4 regions of the Streptomyces amakusaensis genome follow, and region 4 is predicted to be linked to each of the others. Evidence: riboswitches for the same ligand, from Rfam matches in the RefSeq annotation. Region 4 holds a riboswitch; each other region holds the start of a gene.
The links. Region 4 has a riboswitch for cyclic di-AMP ahead of ABD371_RS26990 (M23 family metallopeptidase). Riboswitches for the same ligand answer to the same signal wherever they lie in the genome.
Positions count from the first base shown of each region.

Region 1: linked by a shared signal. The riboswitch ahead of ABD371_RS00455 (transglycosylase family protein) and the one ahead of ABD371_RS26990 (M23 family metallopeptidase) in region 4 are both predicted to bind cyclic di-AMP.
Region 2: linked by a shared signal. The riboswitch ahead of ABD371_RS34785 (M23 family metallopeptidase) and the one ahead of ABD371_RS26990 (M23 family metallopeptidase) in region 4 are both predicted to bind cyclic di-AMP.
Region 3: linked by a shared signal. The riboswitch ahead of ABD371_RS08455 (M23 family metallopeptidase) and the one ahead of ABD371_RS26990 (M23 family metallopeptidase) in region 4 are both predicted to bind cyclic di-AMP.

Region 1 covers NZ_BAAASB010000001.1:104,948-109,446, reverse strand. Annotated here, with positions in the region: gene ABD371_RS00470 (nucleoside triphosphate pyrophosphohydrolase) at 1-198, shown strand, start outside; gene ABD371_RS00465 (cytochrome P450 family protein) at 271-1,560, shown strand; gene ABD371_RS00460 (transglycosylase family protein) at 1,689-2,798, shown strand; cyclic di-AMP (ydaO/yuaA leader) riboswitch at 3,056-3,229, shown strand; gene ABD371_RS00455 (transglycosylase family protein) at 3,233-3,982, shown strand; gene eno (phosphopyruvate hydratase) at 4,241-4,499, shown strand, end outside.
Region 2 covers NZ_BAAASB010000040.1:16,450-20,948, reverse strand. Annotated here, with positions in the region: tRNA gene ABD371_RS34795 (tRNA-Met) at 142-215, shown strand; gene ABD371_RS34790 (PP2C family protein-serine/threonine phosphatase) at 456-1,541, shown strand; cyclic di-AMP (ydaO/yuaA leader) riboswitch at 1,785-1,941, shown strand; gene ABD371_RS34785 (M23 family metallopeptidase) at 1,953-3,065, shown strand; gene ABD371_RS34780 (PrsW family intramembrane metalloprotease) at 3,118-4,383, opposite strand.
Region 3 covers NZ_BAAASB010000004.1:206,244-210,742, reverse strand. Annotated here, with positions in the region: gene ABD371_RS08470 (XRE family transcriptional regulator) at 1-117, shown strand, start outside; gene ABD371_RS08465 (DUF6126 family protein) at 173-337, shown strand; gene ABD371_RS08460 (tyrosine-protein phosphatase) at 371-1,183, opposite strand; cyclic di-AMP (ydaO/yuaA leader) riboswitch at 1,606-1,826, shown strand; gene ABD371_RS08455 (M23 family metallopeptidase) at 1,831-2,877, shown strand; gene ABD371_RS08450 (SGNH/GDSL hydrolase family protein) at 3,028-3,819, shown strand; gene ABD371_RS08445 (STM4011 family radical SAM protein) at 3,867-4,499, opposite strand, start outside.
Region 4 covers NZ_BAAASB010000017.1:73,799-78,297, forward strand. Annotated here, with positions in the region: gene ABD371_RS26980 (bifunctional acetate--CoA ligase family protein/GNAT family N-acetyltransferase) at 1-900, opposite strand, end outside; gene ABD371_RS26985 (HPr family phosphocarrier protein) at 982-1,263, shown strand; gene ABD371_RS26990 (M23 family metallopeptidase) at 1,378-2,154, opposite strand; cyclic di-AMP (ydaO/yuaA leader) riboswitch at 2,168-2,330, opposite strand; gene ABD371_RS26995 (M16 family metallopeptidase) at 2,541-3,908, opposite strand; gene ABD371_RS27000 (M16 family metallopeptidase) at 3,935-4,499, opposite strand, start outside.

The DNA of each region.
Region 1 (4,499 bases), on a different contig from region 4:
GCGGCCAAGCTCGCCTTCCGGGCGCGCAAGGCGGGCCTCACGGTCCCGCCGCCCGCCGGTGAGGGCATCGGGTACGAGCTGCTCGCCCTCGCCGTACGCGCGGAGGAGTCCGGCACCGACCCGGAGACGGCGCTGCGCGCGGCCGGCCGCGCCTACCGCGACGCGATCCGGGCGGCCGAGGGACAGCCGACCCGGTAGAACACACACACCCCGCCCGGCCCGGCGGAGGCCGGGCGGGCCCGGGCCCCGCCCTGCGGATACCGTCGGGGAGTGAGCAGCACCCCCGCCCCCGGCACCACCCCCACCTCCTCCCCCGGATCCGCCCCCGCCCCCGGACCCGTCCCCGAACTCTTCAGCTGGGAGTTCGCCACCGACCCCTACCCGGCCTACGCCTGGCTCCGCGAGCACGCCCCGGTCCATCGCACCGAACTCCCCAGCGGCGTCGAGGCCTGGCTCGTCACCCGCTACGCCGACGCCCGGCAGGCCCTCGCCGACCAGCGGCTGTCGAAGAATCCGGCGCACCACGACGAGCCCGCGCACGCCAAGGGGAAAACCGGTATTCCGGGGGAGCGCAAGGCCGAGCTGATGACTCATCTGCTCAATATCGACCCGCCGGACCACACCCGGCTGCGGCGGCTGGTGTCCAAGGCCTTCACCCCGCGCACGGTGGCCGAATTCGCCCCCCGGGTGCAAGAACTGACCGATCAGCTCATCGACGGTTTCCTGGAGCGGGGCGAGGCCGATCTGATCCATGAGTTCGCTTTTCCGCTGCCCATTTACGCCATCTGTGACCTGCTGGGCGTTCCCCGCGAAGACCAGGACGACTTCCGCGACTGGGCGGGAATGATGATTCGTCACGGCGGCGGCCCCCGGGGCGGTGTGGCCCGCTCGGTGAAGAAAATGCGCGGCTATCTCGTCGAGCTGATTCACCGCAAACGCGAGAACCTCGGAGACGATCTGATCTCCGGGCTGATCCGGGCCAGTGACCACGGCGAGCATCTCACCGAGAACGAGGCCGCCGCGATGGCCTTCATTCTTCTCTTCGCCGGTTTCGAGACCACCGTCAATCTCATCGGCAACGGCGTCTACTCACTGCTCCGCAATCCGGGGGAGCGGGAGCGCCTCCAGGCGTCCCTGGCGGCGGGCGAGACAGGACTGCTGGAGACCGGTGTCGAGGAACTGCTGCGCCACGACGGTCCGGTGGAGGTGGCCACCTGGCGGTTCGCCACGGAGGATCTCGTCATCGGCGGCGAGCGGATCGCGGCGGGCGACCCCGTGCTCGTGGTGCTGGCCGCCGCCGACCGGGATCCCGACCGGTTTGACGAACCGGACGTTCTCGACCTTTCCCGGCGTGACAATCAGCACTTGGGATACGGCCACGGCATCCACTACTGCCTCGGTGCGCCGCTCGCCAGGCTGGAGGGACAAACCGCCATCGCGACCCTGCTCAGAAGGTTGCCGGACCTCCGTCTGGCCGCCGATCCGGCCGATTTGAGGTGGCGCGGCGGGCTGATTATGCGTGGATTGCGCACCCTGCCGGTGGAGTTCGGGAGCCGTTGAAACGGCACTGAACTGACACTCCGTCATCATTGTGACTTTCGCGTGATCTCCGCTGCATCGACTTGTGACTCATGTTCGAGTGCGGCTACGTTCACCCCGTCTCAAGCAGTCAGGCGAAAGGCAACCGCATGCTCTCCGGTAATGGGCGACATCGCCGACCCCGTCAGGTCCCGGCCCTCGTTGTCGCGGCAGGGGTGACGGGCTCCGCCATCGCGATCCCGCTGCTCGGCGCGGGATCGGCCACCGCGGCCGAGTCCACGACATGGGACCGGGTCGCGGAGTGCGAGAGCGGCGGCGCGTGGAGCGCCGACACCGGCAACGGCTACTACGGCGGACTCCAGTTCTCGCAGGCCACCTGGGAGGCGTTCGGCGGTACGGACTACGCCTCCCGCGCCGACCTCGCCAGCCGCTCGCAGCAGATAGCCGTGGCGGAGAAGGTCCTCGCCGCGCAGGGCGCGAAGGCGTGGGCCTCCTGCGCCGAGATGGCCGGGCTCACCACCAAGGCCGGCGGCGGCTCGGAGCCGTCCGCAGCCCCGGCCGAGCCGAAGAAGGCCGAGCGCTCCGCCACGGAGTCCGCCGCTCCGGCCCCCGCCGAGACCCAGGGCGTGGGCAGCGGCGCGGACCGCGCAGGCGGCACCGGCCCCGGCGCGGACCGGGAGAAGGCCAAGGACGCCGCCGAGGCCGTCAAGGACGCGGCCAAGGGCCAGGACAAGGAGAAGGGCCCCGGCAAGCACCGCGGCGAGCCCGCGAAGGAGCCGGCCGCCCCGCAGCGGACCGCCGACTCCGGCGAGCGGGCCGGCGGGGACGCCGGTTCGGCCGCGGGCGGCCCGCCCCGCGCCGACGAACAAGGCGAGCAGGGCGATCAGGGCGAGCAGGGCGCACGGGCCGGTCAGGGCGAGCCGGCCTCGGAGGGGACGGACGCCTCCGGCGACCCGGTCGCCGAGCGCGAGGCCGACCCCGGCCATGTCTCCCGCGGCGACTCCCCGGCCCGCGACGGCGTCACCCGGACGCCCGGCACGGGAGAGAAGGCGGAGGAGAAGGCGGGCGGGAAGGCCGGAGAGGGGAAGGACGGCGCGTACACCGTCCGGCCCGGCGACAGCCTCTGGGCCATCGCGCAGGCACAGAAGCTCGACGGCGGCTGGAACGCCCTCTACGAGGAGAACAAGGAGACGGTGGGCGGCGACCCCGACCTCATCCACCCCGGCCAGAGCCTCGACCTCGCCGCACAGCAGGGGTAGTTAGGGCGCTTCTGTCCTAGTTTGCTCGAATGAGACAAGCATCTCTTTGTCGCATTGGATGCGAAACGCTAAGTGGAATCGCTCATTCCATCCCCGACCTGCGGAAACGCCAGGTACCGGAGTGATGGGATGGGCGATTTCTCCCCGTTGTGCTCCTTTGAACAACAGGGAGAGCTGCGTCTACGGTTCGAACCGCTCGCCACCGCGGGCCCCGTCGACCGTCACGCCGAATCCTGCCGTCGGTCGAAGGGAATCGACGCTTGAGTGCGCCGAAGGCAGGAGCGGGGGACCCAGGTAGGCGCCGGGCACCGGCCGTTGGAGACGACGGCGGGAACCGGCTTGGGGTGAAGCCGCGCGCTAGGACGCGCGGCCGGGCAACTCACTTGGCCCGAACCCGACAGCTCACCTCGCAGGCGTCGGTGAGGAGAAGTTCCATGCTGTTTTCCGGCAAGGGCAAGCACCGTCGCCCGTCCAAGGCTGTCCGCGTCGTCACGTTCGCCGGTGTCACCGGCGCGGCCGTCGCCGCCCCGCTGATCGGCGCGAGCACCGCGTCCGCGGCCACCGCCGCCGAGTGGGACAAGGTCGCCCAGTGCGAGTCCGGCGGCAACTGGTCCATCAACACCGGCAACGGTTACTACGGCGGCCTCCAGTTCTCGGCCTCCACCTGGGCCGCGTACGGCGGCACCGCCTACGCCCCCACCGCCGACAAGGCGACCAAGGCCCAGCAGATCCAGACCGCCGAGAAGGTCCTCGCCGGCCAGGGCAAGGGCGCGTGGCCGAGCTGTGGCGTCGGCCTCTCCAACACCCCGTACACCGGCACCACCCCGGCCCCGGCCCCGGTCAAGCAGGCCCCCAAGCAGCAGGCCCAGCCCCAGCAGCAGGCGCCGCAGCAGCAGGCCCAGCCCCAGCAGCAGCGCGCCGAGGTCCCGACCACCCGCTCCGAGCGCGCCCAGGCCCCCGCCCCGGCCCCGCAGGCCGCGCAGCCCCAGTCGAAGCCCGCCGCCAAGGTCCAGGGCTTCCAGAAGGGCGACGGCGAGTACGAGGTCAAGGCCGGCGACACCCTCAGCACCATCGCCGCGGCCGAGAAGGTCGACGGCGGCTGGGGCGAGCTGTTCCAGCTGAACAAGGACATCGTCCAGGACGCCGATGTCATCTACCCGGGCCAGCTGCTCGACCTGAGCTGATCCGCCCCTCCCTTTGTGGAGCGTCTTTGGGAAAAGGCGCTCTCCGGGCAGTGGACCACCCCGGTCCGGCGCGCTTCCCCCGAACGCGCCGGGCCGGGGTGCTATTCGTCGAGGGTCTCGTTACCAGTCGGTAAAAGCGGGTTCTTCCGTCTCGGGGGGCGGGCATCCGCCGGGTGTGACCCGCTGGACGGTTAGGCTCTTGTCGCAAGGCCAATGAGACCCTGCATTCCATGCGTCACATCCCATAAGGAGATGCTCGTGCCGTCCATCGACGTCGTCGTAGCCCGGGAAATCCTGGACTCCCGAGGCAACCCCACGGTCGAGGTCGAGGTTGGCCTCGACGACGGCAGCACCGGCCGTGCTGCCGTTCCCTCCGGTGCTTCCACCGGAGCCTTCGAAGCCATCGAGCTTCGTGACGGCGACCAGAACCGCTACCTCGGCAAGGGCGTCGAGAAGGCCGTCCTCGCCGTCATCGAGCAGATCGGCCCCGAGCTGGTCGGCTACGACGCCACCGAGC
Region 2 (4,499 bases), on a different contig from region 4:
GGGCCGGTGAAAGCGGGCGAAAAGGGCAGTAAGCGGCGAGTTTTTACCCGCCGGAGGGCCCGGGGCCCGGGGGCGCTCCCCGGGCCCCGGGGGAAAGTGGAGAGGACCGCGCTCCGGATGGCGTAGAGTTGTGTTTACCGACGCGGGGTGGAGCAGCTCGGTAGCTCGCTGGGCTCATAACCCAGAGGTCGCAGGTTCAAATCCTGTCCCCGCTACTGAAAGACCGTGGCCCGGAACTTCTGAGAAGAAGTTCCGGGCCACGGTCGTTTTCTTTTGTGGGTGCCGCTTTGTTCGCCCGGTTGGACGGCGGCGGCTCGCACCGATGCCCGCTTACGGCGAGCCTGAGGGTGCGGGGCAACCGTGCCCGCAGCCGTCTCGGCGACGCACCGGTCGGGAGAGCCCCCTTGGCGCAGCAGGAGGAGCAGCCCAGCGGCGTCGCCCGCCGCTTCGTCCGGATGCTGCCCGCGCTGATGATCGCGGGCGGGGTGATCTTCGATCTGCTCACCCCGCCCCGGTACACGGCCGCGCCGATGTTCGCCGCCGCCCCGCTGATCGCGGCCCCGTTCTTCTCCTGGCTCACCACCCTGTGGACCGGGATCGCGGCGACCGCCGCGGTGATCGGGCTCCACTTCTACAAGAGCATGCTGGCCGAGCCGATGGCCTACACCGAGCTGGCCACCGTGATCACCGTCTCCGGTCTGGCCCTGCTCATCAACCGGGTCATCCGGCGCGGCAGCGAGCGGCTGGCCTCCGCCCGGGTGATCGCCGAGACCGCCCAGCGGGCCGTGCTGCCCACCCCCGCCGAGGAGATCGGCGGCCTGAGGATCGCCGCGCGCTACGAGGCGGCGCTCGCGGACGCGTTCATCGGCGGCGATCTCTTCGCCGTACAGGACACCCCGCACGGCGTACGGCTGGTGGTCGGCGACGTACGGGGCAAGGGGCTGGGCGCGGTGGAGGCGGTGGCGGTCGCCATCGGCGCCTTCCGGGAGGCCGCCGAGCAGGAGAGTTCGCTGGAGGGGGTGACCGGGCGGCTGGAGCGGGCGCTGACCCGGGAGTCCCACCGGCGGGAGACCCTGGACGCCGCCGAGGCCTTCACCACCGCCGTGCTCGCCGAGATCCCGCGCGGCGGCGGCGTCCTGCGGCTGGTGAACCGGGGCCACCCCGCGCCGCTGCTGCTGTACGCGGACGGCGGGCTGGTCTCCCTGGAGCCCGCCGAGTACGCGCTGCCGCTCTCCATGGGCGAGCTGGGGGTACGGCCGGACCGGGCCGAGGAGTACCCGCTGCCGCCGGGGGCCACACTGCTGCTCTACACCGACGGGCTCTCCGAGGCGCGGAACGCGCGGGGCGAGTTCTACGACCCGGTGCTGCGGCTGCGCGGGCGGATCTTCCCCGGCCCGGGGGAGCTGCTGGACGAGCTGCTCGACGACGTACGGCGGCACACCGGCGGGGGGTCGACGGACGACATGGCCCTGCTCGCGGTGGTCCGGGCACCGGAGCGTCCGCCTCCGGCGGGGGCCGGTCCGGGCGTGCTCTGGCCGTGAAGGTGACATAAAGGTCTGCACTGTGCGTAGCCGAAACGCAGCCCTCTGATAACAATTGATACACTGTCAGTTTCGCGAAGGTTTCCGACGGTGGCTCAAGTCGCCCGAATCCGCCCGCATGTGTCCGGGTAAGTTCATGGCAAAGTAATTAAAGATCACTGGGAACAACTTGGAATCCGGTCCGCGTGTCTATTAACGTTCGATAACGCAGCGCGGTCGTCCCAGCCGTCGTCAGGACGGCGCCGCGCGCGAGCGCCGAATTCCGCAAGGGAACCGGGGAACCACCAATTGGGGTGAATCGGGCTTGGCTCGCCGTGCGGTGCGCGGTGTGCGAGGCCCGTAGGAGACCTTCCTGCTCCGAACCCGTCAGCTAACCCGGTAGGCGAGAAGGAAGGAAAGGAGTGCGCCTCAGTGGCGTCCAACACCCCTGCCCCGGAATCGCCTTTCAGGACCGGTGTCTTCAGCGAGGGCGGAGCCGCACCGTCCGTCGGTGAGTGGAACCCCACCGCCGAGACCGTCCGTCCGGTGCGCGGCCGGCACCGTCATCGTGTGATGAAGCAGCGCGGCGGATTCGCCCGCAGCTCCACCGTGCTCGGCGTCGGCGTGATTGCGGCCGTCGGCGCGGGCGGCATCGCCACCGCGCAGAACAAGCCGGCCGTCTCGATATCCCTCCCCGACGCGCTCGTCGACTCCCTGCCCGACGTCGAAGACCTTCCCGGCGTCGGGTCTTTCATGTCCGACGACGCGGCCGAGCCGGACACCGCCGACACCGCGGACACCGCCTCGTACGAGACGATGGGCGGCATCGGCGAGGAGGTCGGCGCTTCCCGGACCACCGCCGCCGAGGCGCTGCGCTCCCGGATCCTGGAGCAGGCCGAGGAGCAGCAGGCGGGAGCCGAGGCCGCTGCCACGGCCGCCGCCGAGAAGGCCGCGGCGGAGAAGGCGGCCAAGGCCGCCGAGAAGGCGGAGAGGGAAGCCGAGAAGGAAGCCGAGGAGAAGGCGAAGAAGAAGGCCGAGGCCGAGGCCGCTGCGAAGAAGGCCGAGGAGAAGAAGGCCGCCGACGCCGCCGCCGCGAAGGCGGCGGAGAAGGCCGAGGCCGAGCGCGTCGCCAAGCTCACCGGGAGCTTCTCCCTGCCGACCTCCTCGTACCGGATCACCGCCACCTACGGTCAGTCCGGCCCGATGTGGTCCTCCGGCCAGCACACCGGCCTCGACTTCGCCGCTCCGGCCGGGACCCCGGTCAAGGCCGTGGGCGGTGCCACCGTCAAGTCCGCCGGCTGGTCCGGGGCGGCGTACGGCTATCTGATCGTGCTCCAGCTCTCCGACGGCACGGAGGCCTGGTACGCGCACCTGTCCTCGATGACCGTGAGCGCCGGCCAGAAGGTGGCCCCCGGCGAGACCATCGGCCGGGTCGGCTCCACCGGCAACTCCTCCGCCCCGCATCTGCACCTGGAGATCAAGACCTCGGGCGGCTCGGGCATCGACCCGATGGCCTGGCTGCGGGGCAAGGGCCTCACGGTCTGACCCACGGCCCGAGCCACGGCCCGATTCACCGTCCGGCTCACGCTTTGACCGCTCAGCGCCGGTACGGGTTGTAGCCCTCGTAGTCACGGTGGGGCGGCGGGACCCACACCCGGCCCGTCGCCCTCGCCGCGTACGTCAGCGCCGGGGCCGCCACCTCCTTCCGCTGCCACATGTGGTGCAGCAGCTCCTGCTCACGGGCGACGAAGTCGGGGTCGGCGGCTCCCCGGCCCGCCCGGTGCCGCAGAAAGGCCAGCGAGGTCGCGAACCGCTGGTACTCGGAGACCGTGTGCGCGGCGGCGGCCCCCAGTGTCCGGCGGGCCATGTCACGGGCCGAGGCGCGCGCCTTCATCGAGGAGAGCGCCTGCGGCTCGGCGGGCGAGAGCCAGCCGGCCGCCGCGTAGGCGGGCAGCTCGGCCGCTATCGTCCGCAGCTCCCGCTGCCGGGTCCAGACGGTCAGCCAGGTCAGCAGCGCGAACGTGGGGACCATGAACATCCCGTACACCGCGTAGAAGCCCCACGGGCCCCAGTACGAGGCCGAGCCGTTCCACAGCGCGTGCATGCCCATCGACAGTACGAGGCCGAGCAGCGGCAGCGCCCACCGGCGGAACCGCCGATGGCGCGGGGCCAGCGCGGCGATGCCGAAGCCGATGCCGGTCAGCATGGTGAAGAGCGGGTGGGCGAACGGCGACATGACGATCCGGACGAAGAACGTCGCGGCCGTCACCGACTCCAGCCCGGAGTGGCCCAGCTCCTGGTCCTCGCCGAAGGCGGTGCCGAGATAGAGGATGTTCTCGGTGAAGGCGAAGCCGGTCGCGGTGAGACCGGCCACCACCACACCGTCGACGATCCCGGTGAAGTGCCGGCGGCGGAAGATGAAGATCAGCAGGATCGCCACCGCTTTCGCGGACTCCTCCACCACCGGTGCGATGACCGTCGCGCCGAGGCCCTCCGCGCTGTTGGGGTCGGCGGTGGCGGTCGCTATCCAGCGCACCGCGAAGGAGTTCGCCAGGATCGCCACCAGGGCGGCGGCGAACGCGCCCCAGGCGAAGGCGAAGATCAGATTCCGCCAGGGGCCCGGCTCGACCCGGTCCAGCCAGCGGAAGGCGGCGACGAGCAGCGGCACGGGGAGCGTGGCCAGCCCGAGCCCGACGAGGAAGCCCTCCGGGCCGGTCTCCTCCCGTACGAGGGCGAGGATGACCAGCGCGCAGAGAGCGAGCACGATGATCGGGAGGCCCGCCCTGACCGCCTTGCTCTGCCAGATCCGGGCGGCGCGCGGCTTGTAGCGCCAGCGGGCCCGCTCGGGCACGGCGTCGAACAGCGGCTCCTGGCCACAGGCCGGGACGGCGGGTCCCGAACCGGCCTGCCCGGGGACGGCCGGGGCCGCCGCCGGGGCATGGGCCGGCCGGGGCGGCGAATGGGCGGGCGGCGCATGCG
Region 3 (4,499 bases), on a different contig from region 4:
AGCGCGCACTACGACTCGCTCACCCCGCACCGGCTCGCTGCCGCCTCCCGCGAGGGGGCCGAGCTGCTCTTCGCCCACACCCTGCTCCAGAGCCCCGACCTCTATCCGCACGCCTGAGCATTCCGCCGTCCGCAGTTCCGTACGCCCGAAAGTCCCGAAAGTGAGGACCGTCATGTCCGAGAACACCGCCGCGCCCCTGCCCGAGAAGCCCAAGTCCAAGGGCAAGCAGGAGGGCAAGTTCCCGATGGGAATGATCGTCCGGCTCTTCGCCTATCTGATCGCGGGCCACATCCTGGCCGGGTTCCTCTATCTGCTGTTCGAGATGGGCGGCAAGTGACGGTCCGCCCGGGCCGCGCCGCCCGACCCGGCCTCAGTCCTCGGTGAGGAGCCGTTCGCGCAGCCGCTCACGGGTCTCGGGGCCGATCCCCAGCCCTTCGGTGAGATAGCGCTCGGTGGTGCCCCAGATCTCCTCGACGGTGTCGAACGCGGCCCGCAGATACTCCGGGCGCGCGTCGAGGAGGGGAGCCATCAGCTCCAGCACCTCCGGGGAGGTCCCGGTCGGGGAGCTGTCGCCGTGGCGCACCCGGTAGCGCTGCCGGGGATCGCCGGACTTGAGATAGTCCGCCTCGACCGCCTCCCACTCCACGCCCACCGCGAGCAGGGCGATCGCTATCGACAGACCGGCCCGGTCCTTGCCCGCCGCGCAGTGCATCAGCGCGGGGACGCTGTCCTCCGCGAGGGCGCGCAGAATCCGGCCCTGCTCGCCGGTCCGCTCCCGGACGATCAGCCGGTACGACTCCTTCATCCGCTCCTCGCCCTTGCCGTCGGCCATGACCGACCGCAGCCGGCCGAGATCGCCGCTGCGGACCATCCTCCAGAACTCCACGCCCTCGGCCGGATCGCTGAGCGGCAGATTCACCTGGCGCACGCCGGGGAGCTCGGCGTCGGCCCCGTCCATCCGGATGTCGGCCGGGGTCCGGAAGTCGAAGATCGTGTGCAGTCCCAGCGTGCTCAGGAAGGCGATGTCGCTCTCCGTCGCGTGGGCGAGGTGGCCGCTGCGGTAGAGCCGCCCGAACCGGGTGCGCCTGCCGTCCGAGGTCGGCAGCCCGCCCACATCGCGGAAATTGCGGACTCCGACCAGCTCGGGCCCGGTCGAGGGGACCTGCGGCAGCTGCTGTGTCACAAAGACTCCTGAAGGTCACTGCCGTCGGCGCGGCTCGCCGACGGCGGAGTGTTCTCGACGATCATCTTGCCTTCCCGGCGTTCTGGGAAGATTCGGGACCGCCCGGCACATACGAATAGAGGCATTAGTCGCTTCTGGCCGAATTGGATTATTGCTCATAACTTGACCCATCTATGGGGTAGATGGGGTGCGGGTGGTGAGCAGGGTCATAGCGGTGACCGTCCGTGGCGGTGTGCCGGAAGCCGTTTTCGACGCAGTGAACGGAGTTGGGGTTCCGGGCTCCACGCAGGGTCACCGGATCCCCCGGGCCCGCGCGCGGTGGATCATCCGGCTCAATCGGAACAGCTTGTTCCGCTCCTGGTGGCTCGTCTACGGTCACGGCCATCCGGACGGACCGCCTCATCCTGCCGCCGACCGGATTCCCATCCCCATCGCCGCGTGGCAGGAGCGGGGGACCCAAGTCAGTACGCCGGCCCGGATCTCCGGACGGCCAGGGCCTGTCTGACGGATCTTGCTGGGCTCGCGGGCCCTGGTCCAGCCTGATCCGTCAGACAGGCCCTGGGGGTGAAGTCGCGCGACGAGCGCGGCCGGGCATCTCCAGCCCGAACCCGACAGCTCACCTCGCAGGCGCCGGAGAGGAACGCCCCATGCCCGCCAAGGGTAAGCACCGCCGTCCCAGAACCAGCACCCTCACCCGCGGCTACGTCGCCGCCCCCGGCGACGGCGCGGCCATCGCGCTGCCGCTGACGGTCGCGACCGGCGCGCACGCGGCGGAGCGGTCGGCCCCGGCCGCCTCGCCCGCCGCCGCTGCCGTGCCCGCCGCTGCCGCGCCCGCCGTGGCCGCCGCGCGGCCCGCCGAAGCCCCCGCCCCCGCCGTCTACCGGGTGGTCGCGGGCGACCACCTCTCCAAGATCGCGGACAAGCACCGGGTCGGCGGCTGGCAGAAGCTGTACGAGAAGAACCGCGCGGCCGTCGGCGACGATCCCTCGCTGATCCACCCCGGCCTCGAACTCACCCTCGGCGGGCGGACCGAGGCGCGGACGCAGGGCACCGCGAGCCAGGGCCGCGCCGCGCGCCCGGCCGCGCCCGCCCCGGCTCCGGCACCCGCCGCCGGCGGCAAGGGCCCGGCCGCGCCCGCCGCGCCCGCCGCCCCGCAGGCGAAGACCGCTCCCGCGCCCGCTCCGGCTGCCGCTGCGGGGCCTTCGGCCCGGCCCGCCGCCCCGGCCCAGGCCCCCGCCCCGGCTCCTGCCCCGGCCGAGCCTGCCGCCGAAGCGCCGGCCGACTCCTCCGGCTACACCACCCCGCTCGCCTCCGCCGCGGTCACCACCGCGTACCGCGCCTCGGGTGCCATGTGGTCCAGCGGCTACCACACCGGCGTCGACTTCGCGGCCCCCACCGGCACCGCCGTACGGTCCGTCGGTCCTGGCACCGTCGTCTCCGCGGGCTGGGCCGGTGCGTACGGCAACGAGGTCGTCATCCGGCACGCCGACGGAACCCACTCGCAGTACGCCCATCTCTCCTCCCTCTCCGTCTCCGCCGGGCAGAGCGTGAGCGGCGGCACCGGGATCGGCCTCTCCGGCTCCACCGGCAACTCCAGCGGCCCTCACCTTCACTTCGAGATCCGCACCGCCGCCGGCTACGGCTCGGACATCGACCCGGTGGCGTATCTCCGCCAGCACGGCGTCTCCCTCTGAAACACCCGAATCCCCTCGTACCGCACCGCGTTGCGAGGGGATTCGGCCGTATTCCCGTCCGGTCGATATCACGCGGTGGTATAGATCACCTCCCGTCAACCCCTCCTTACGGTCGCGTAGGTCACATCTGTAAGGACAAGATGAGTTCTTGTGGCAGACGATTCGAGAACAGAGACCAAGGGCGAGATCGGGTCGTACGCGGCGATCGGTGACAGCTTCACCGAGGGCGTCGGAGACCCCGGACCGGACGGGAGCTACATCGGCTGGGCGGACCGCTTCGCGGTTCTGCTCGCCGATCGCGGGCCCGAGCACACATTCCGCTACGCCAATCTGGCGGTGCGGGGCCGTCTCCTCGATCAGATCGTCGCGGAGCAGGTGCCGAGGGCCAGGGAGCTCGCTCCCGACCTGGTGTCGTTCTGTGCCGGGGGCAATGACATCATCCGGCCGGGCAGCGACCCCGACGATGTGGCCGAGCGCTTCGAGCGCGCGGTCGCCGACCTCACCAACGCCGTCGGCACGGTGATGGTCACCACCGGATTCGACACCCGTGGGGTGCCGGTCCTGCGCCATCTGCGGGGCAAGGTCGCCACCTACACCGCGCATGTACGAGCCATCGCCGACCGGTACGGCTGCCCCGTGCTCGATCTGTGGTCGCTCCGGTCGGTGCAGGACCGGCGCGCCTGGGACGGCGACCGGCTCCATCTCTCCCCCGAGGGGCACACCCGCGTCGCCCTCCGCGCCGCCCAGGTGCTCGGGCTCGACATCCCGGCCGACCCCGACCAGCCGTGGCCCCCGCTGCCCCCGCGCGGCACCCTGGAAGTACGGCGCGACGACATTCACTGGGCCCGTGAGCACCTCGGGCCCTGGATCGGCCGCAGACTGCGCGGCGAGAGCTCGGGCGACCACATCGAGGCCAAGCGCCCCGATCTGCTCCCGCTCTGAGGCATGGCGCGACCTTCGGGCCTCTTGTCCGGACCGGGCAAGAGGCCCTACCCAGGGCGGCCGATCGTCACGGACACCGGCCCGGCGGCCGGCCGCCGGGCCGGGATCCGCTCCAGCACACCGCCCGCGAAGACGTCGTACAGCGGCAGCGACTCCAGATGGACATAGCCGATGTGACAGTCGCAGACCGCGCGCGGACAGGCCCGGGGCCCCAGCGCCGCGCGGTAGGAACCGTCGTAGAGATTCCCCAGCTCCTCCCGGACGAAGTGGCAGCGGCGCACCGTGCCCTCGCCGTCCACCGAGATCACCGAGGCACCTGTGCGACAGGGCAGCCCCGCCGACCGGTGCGGATCGCGGCTGTACGGGAAGAGACCGTCCAGCTCCGTCCACTCGGCGGCCTCCGCGTCCGTGTAGCGGTGCCCCTCCGCCGCGTTCACCCAGAGATAGACGCGCTCGGGCAGCTCGGCGCGGAGCCTGCGGGCATGCTCCAGATGCTCGGGCAGCCCCACCGTGCCGACGCTGAACCGGACCCCGAGCCGGTCCAGCTCATGGCACTTGCCGAGGAAACGGTCATAAGGCGTCTGCCCCGGGTGGTAGGTGCACCAGAGCGCGACGCTCTCCCGGTCGGCCTCGGCGAGCCAGTCGGTACGGCAGCTCAGATTGGTCTGGATCGCCACCCG
Region 4 (4,499 bases):
GCAGTCGGCGACCGCCTCGGGCACCCGCTCGGCCGGGACCGCGACGATCGCGAGGTCGACCGTCTCCCCGGGCCCGCCGGTGATCTCGCCGGTGATCTCGCCGACGGAGCGGACCGCGGGCACCCCGTCGACCTCGTGCCACGAGGCGGGAAAGGCGCTGTTCACCGCGTAGACGCGGCCTTCGTACCCGCTGGCGACGAGATTGCGGAGCACGGTCCGGCCGACCCCGCCCGGGGCGCGTCCGGTGCCGATGACGGCCACCGAGCCGGGTGCGAGGAGCCGCTGCACGGAGCGGGCCTCGGCGCGCTGCTCACGGGCGCGCTGCACGGCGAGGGACTTCTCGGTGGGTTCGAGATCGAGGGTGAGATGGACGGAGCCGTCCTCGAAGCTCCGCCGCTGGGTGAATCCGGCGTCCCGGAACACCTTGATCATCTTGGTGTTCGCGGGCAGCACCTCGGCGGCGAACCGCCGGATCCCGCGCTCCCGGGCCACCGCGGCGATGTGTTCGAGCAGCGCGGAGGCGACCCCGCGCCCCTGGTGGGCGTCCTGGACGAGGAAGGCGACCTCGGCCCGGTCGGCGGGGGCGCTCGCGGGGCGGCCGGCGGCGTCGATCCGGTCGTAGCGGACGGTCGCGATGAACTCCCCGCCCACGGTGACGGCGAGCCCGACCCGGTCCACGTAGTCGTGGTGGGTGAAGCGGTGGACGTCCTTGGCGGAGAGCTGGGGGTAGGGCGCGAAGAAGCGGTAGTACTTGGACTCGTCCGAGACCTGTTCGTAGAAGCTGACCAGCCGCCCGGCGTCCTCGGTGGTGATGGGCCTGACGCGCGCGGTGCCCCCGTCGCGCAGCACCACATCTGCTTCCCAGTGATCGGGATAGGTCTGCTCAGCCGCGCTCCGCATGCCGAAAGCGTACGGCGGCCCCCCGGTCCCGTACCATGGCACACTGGTCTAGACAACCGATTTACCCCGAAGGGCAACACTATGGCTGAGCGCCGCGTCACCGTCGGCTGGGCCGAGGGCCTGCACGCCCGACCCGCCTCCATCTTCGTCCGCGCCACGACGGCCTCCGGCGTTCCGGTCACGATCGCCAAGGCCGACGGCAACCCGGTCAACGCGGCCTCCATGCTCGCGGTGCTCGGTCTGGGCGCGCAGGGCGGCGAGGAGATCGTGCTGGCCTCGGACGCCGAGGGCGCCGACGCCGCGCTGGACCGGCTGGCCAAGCTGGTCGCCGAGGGCCTCGAAGAACTCCCCGAGACGGTCTGACCCGACCCTGACCGCCCCGGGGCGGAGCGAAGCCGTGGTGTCCCGTTCGCGGGACACCACGGCTTCGCTTTTTTCAGGGCTTGGCTTCTCGGGCAGGGATCGGCCGGGGAGGGATCAGAGGGAGACGCCCCGGGCGCGGAGATAGGCGACCGGGTTGACGTCCGAGCCGTACTCGGAGCCGGTGCGGGCCTCGAAGTGGAGATGCGTCCCGGTGGAGTTGCCGGTGGAGCCGGCGAGGCCTATCTGCTGGCCCGGCACGACGGCCTGGCCGACGGCCACACCGACGGAGGCGAGATGGCCGTACTGGGTGTAGGTGCCGTCGTTCATCCTGATCACGACGTTGTTCCCGTACGCGCCGCCCCAGCCGGCCTCGACGACGGTGCCCGAGCCGACGGAGACCACGGAGGTGCCGTAGGAGGCGTGGAAGTCGATGCCGGAGTGGCTGCCGGAGGACCAGAGCGAGCCGCCGGTCTGGTAGCCGGTGGAGATGTGGGAACCGGCGATGGGGAGCTGGAAGGCGCTGAGCCGCTTCCGCTCGGCCTCACGCTCGGCACGGACCTCGGCCTCGCGGAGCTCCAGGGCGCGGGCCACGGCGCGGCGCTCGGCCTCCTCCGCGGCCTCGACCCGGGCGACGGCCGCGCGCTGCTGGGTGGCGGCCTGGTCGGCGACCTCGTCGGCGAGGGAGTCGGCCTCGGCGTCGGCGGCGAGGATCAGGGTCGTTCCGGTGTCCTCCATGGACGCCGTGGTGCCGGTCTCGGCGGCGACCGCCGGGGTGGCGAGGGTTCCGCAGACTCCGGTGGTGGCGATGGTGGCGGCTCCGGCGATGGTCGCGCTTCTGCGCGTCATACGGCTCGGGGCACGGTGTTTCCCGGTGGGGCGGGTCAACGCCATGGAGAGGCTGATCCTTTCCTTCCTTCTCGCCTACCGGGTTAGCTGACGGGTTCGGAGCAGGAAGGTCTCCTACGCGTCCCTCCGCGCGGACGCGAAGGCACACGATTCACCCCTGGGGACGGTGGGTCCCCGGCTCCCCGGGCTCGCGCCCTGTGGGGATTCGGCGATGGCTGCCCGTGCCACGAGTGCGGCGTACAGCGGGCGAACAGCCGGACCGACGCTATGCGCGCGGGCTTTCCTTCGCCAAACAGAGAGCGATTTTTGTTGCACATGCCACAGGGCAGACAGCTAGCTTCCACCTGATCAGCCATCAAAAGGGGCATTTAACTATCAAACGGCGGAACCCCGGCGGGTCATCACCGCCGGGGTTCCCTCCGCGACCTCAATCAGCCGGTGACAACGGTCACTTCGCCGATACCGAGCGCCTTGACGGACTCGGCGATCTGCCCGGCGTCGCCGACGAGCACCGTGACCAGCCGGTCCTCGGGAAAGGCGCTGACGACCGCGGCCGTCGCCTCCACCGTGCCCGTCTCGGCCAGCCGGACGTACAACTGGGCCTGGTAGTCGTCGGGGAGGTACTGCTCGACCTGGTCGGCCAGCGTCCCCGCGACGGAGGCGGCCGTCTCGAACCGCAGCGGGGCCACGCCCACCAGATTCTGCACGGCGACATCCCGCTCGGCGTCGGTGAGCCCCTCGGCCGCGAGCGTCCGCAGCACCTTCCAGAGGTCCTCCAGCGCCGGGCCGGTGTTGGGGGTGTCCACCGAGCCGCTGATGCCGAGCAGCGCCGTGCCCGAGCCGTCGGGGGCCGAGCGCAGCACCTGGCCGAAGGCGCGCACCCCGTAGGTGTAGCCCTTCTCCTCGCGCAGCACCCGGTCGAGCCGGGAGGTGAGGGTGCCGCCGAGGCAGTACGCGCCGAGCACCTGGGCCGGCCAGACCCGGTCGTGGCGGTCCGCGCCGACCCGGCCGATCAGCAGCTGGGTCTGGACCGCGCCGGGGCGGTCCACGATGACCACCCGGCCGGTGTCGTCGGCGACGGCCGCCGGCACCGGGCGCAGGGCGGCGGTGTCGCCCGTCCACTCGCCGAGGGTCTCGGCGAGCACGGCGTCGAGGTCGACCCCGGTCAGATCGCCGACGATCACGGCGGTGCCGGTGGCGGGCCGGACATGCGCCTCGAAGAAGGCGCGCACGGCGGCGGAATCGATCCGGGCGACGGTCTCCTCGGTGCCCTGCCGGGGGCGGGAGATCCGCAGGGAGGCCGGGAAGAGCTGGCGGTACAGCTCCTTGGCGGCCCGGCGGCCCGGGTTCGCGCTCTCGTGCGGGATCTCGTCCAGCCGGTTGCGCACCAGCCGCTCGATCTCGCTGTCGAGGAAGGCGGGCGCGCGCAGCGCCTCGGCGAGCAGCCCGAGCGCCTTGGCCAGCCGGGAGACCGGCACCTCCAGCGAGACCCGGACGCCGGCGTGGTCGGCGTGGGCGTCGAGGGTGGCCCCGCAGCGCTCCAGCTCGGCCGCGAACTCCTCGGCGGAGCGCTTGTCGGTGCCCTCGGAGAGGGCGCGCGCCATGATGGTCGCGACCCCGTCGAGCCCCTCGGGCTCGGCGTCGAGCGGGGCGTCGAGATTCAGCTCGACGGCCACCACCTGCTGCCCGGGGCGGTGACAGCGCAGCACGGTCAGGCCGTTGTCCAGGGTGCCCCGGTCGGGGGCGGGGAACGCCCAGGGCCTGGCCTGGCCCGCCTGCGGCTGCGGGTGGAACTCCATGGTGGTCAGCGGCTCGGCGGTGTCGGTCACTGGCGCGCCCCTTCCTCGTCGTCGCTCTGCTCGGTCGTGTCGGAGTCCGCCGGGGCCTCCTGGTCGGGCCGGTCGCCCTCGGCGGCGGCGACCGGTTCGTACACCAGCACCGCGCGGTTGTCCGGGCGCAGCCGGGCGGCGGCGACCGCCCGGACCTCGTCGGCGGTGACGTCGAGGACGCGCTCGACCGCGGTCAGCGCCAGCTGGGGGTCGCCGAAGAGCACCGCGTAACGGCACAGTTCGTCGGCGCGGCCGGCGACGGTGGAGAGCCGGTCCAGCCACTCGCGCTCCAGCTGTGCCTGGGCGCGCTCCATCTCCTCGGGGGTGGGCCCCTCCTCGGCGAAGCGGGCCAGCTCCTCGTCGACGGCCGTCTCGATCTGCGGGACCTCGACCCCGCCGGAGGTCTTCACGTCCAGCCAGCCCAGCGAGGGGGCCCCGGCGAGCCGCAGCAGCCCGAATCCGGCGGCCACGGCCGTCTGGTCACGGCGTACCAGCCGGTTGTGGAGCCGGGAGGACTCGCCGCCGCCGAGGACGGTGAGCGCCAGGTCGACGGCGTCGCAC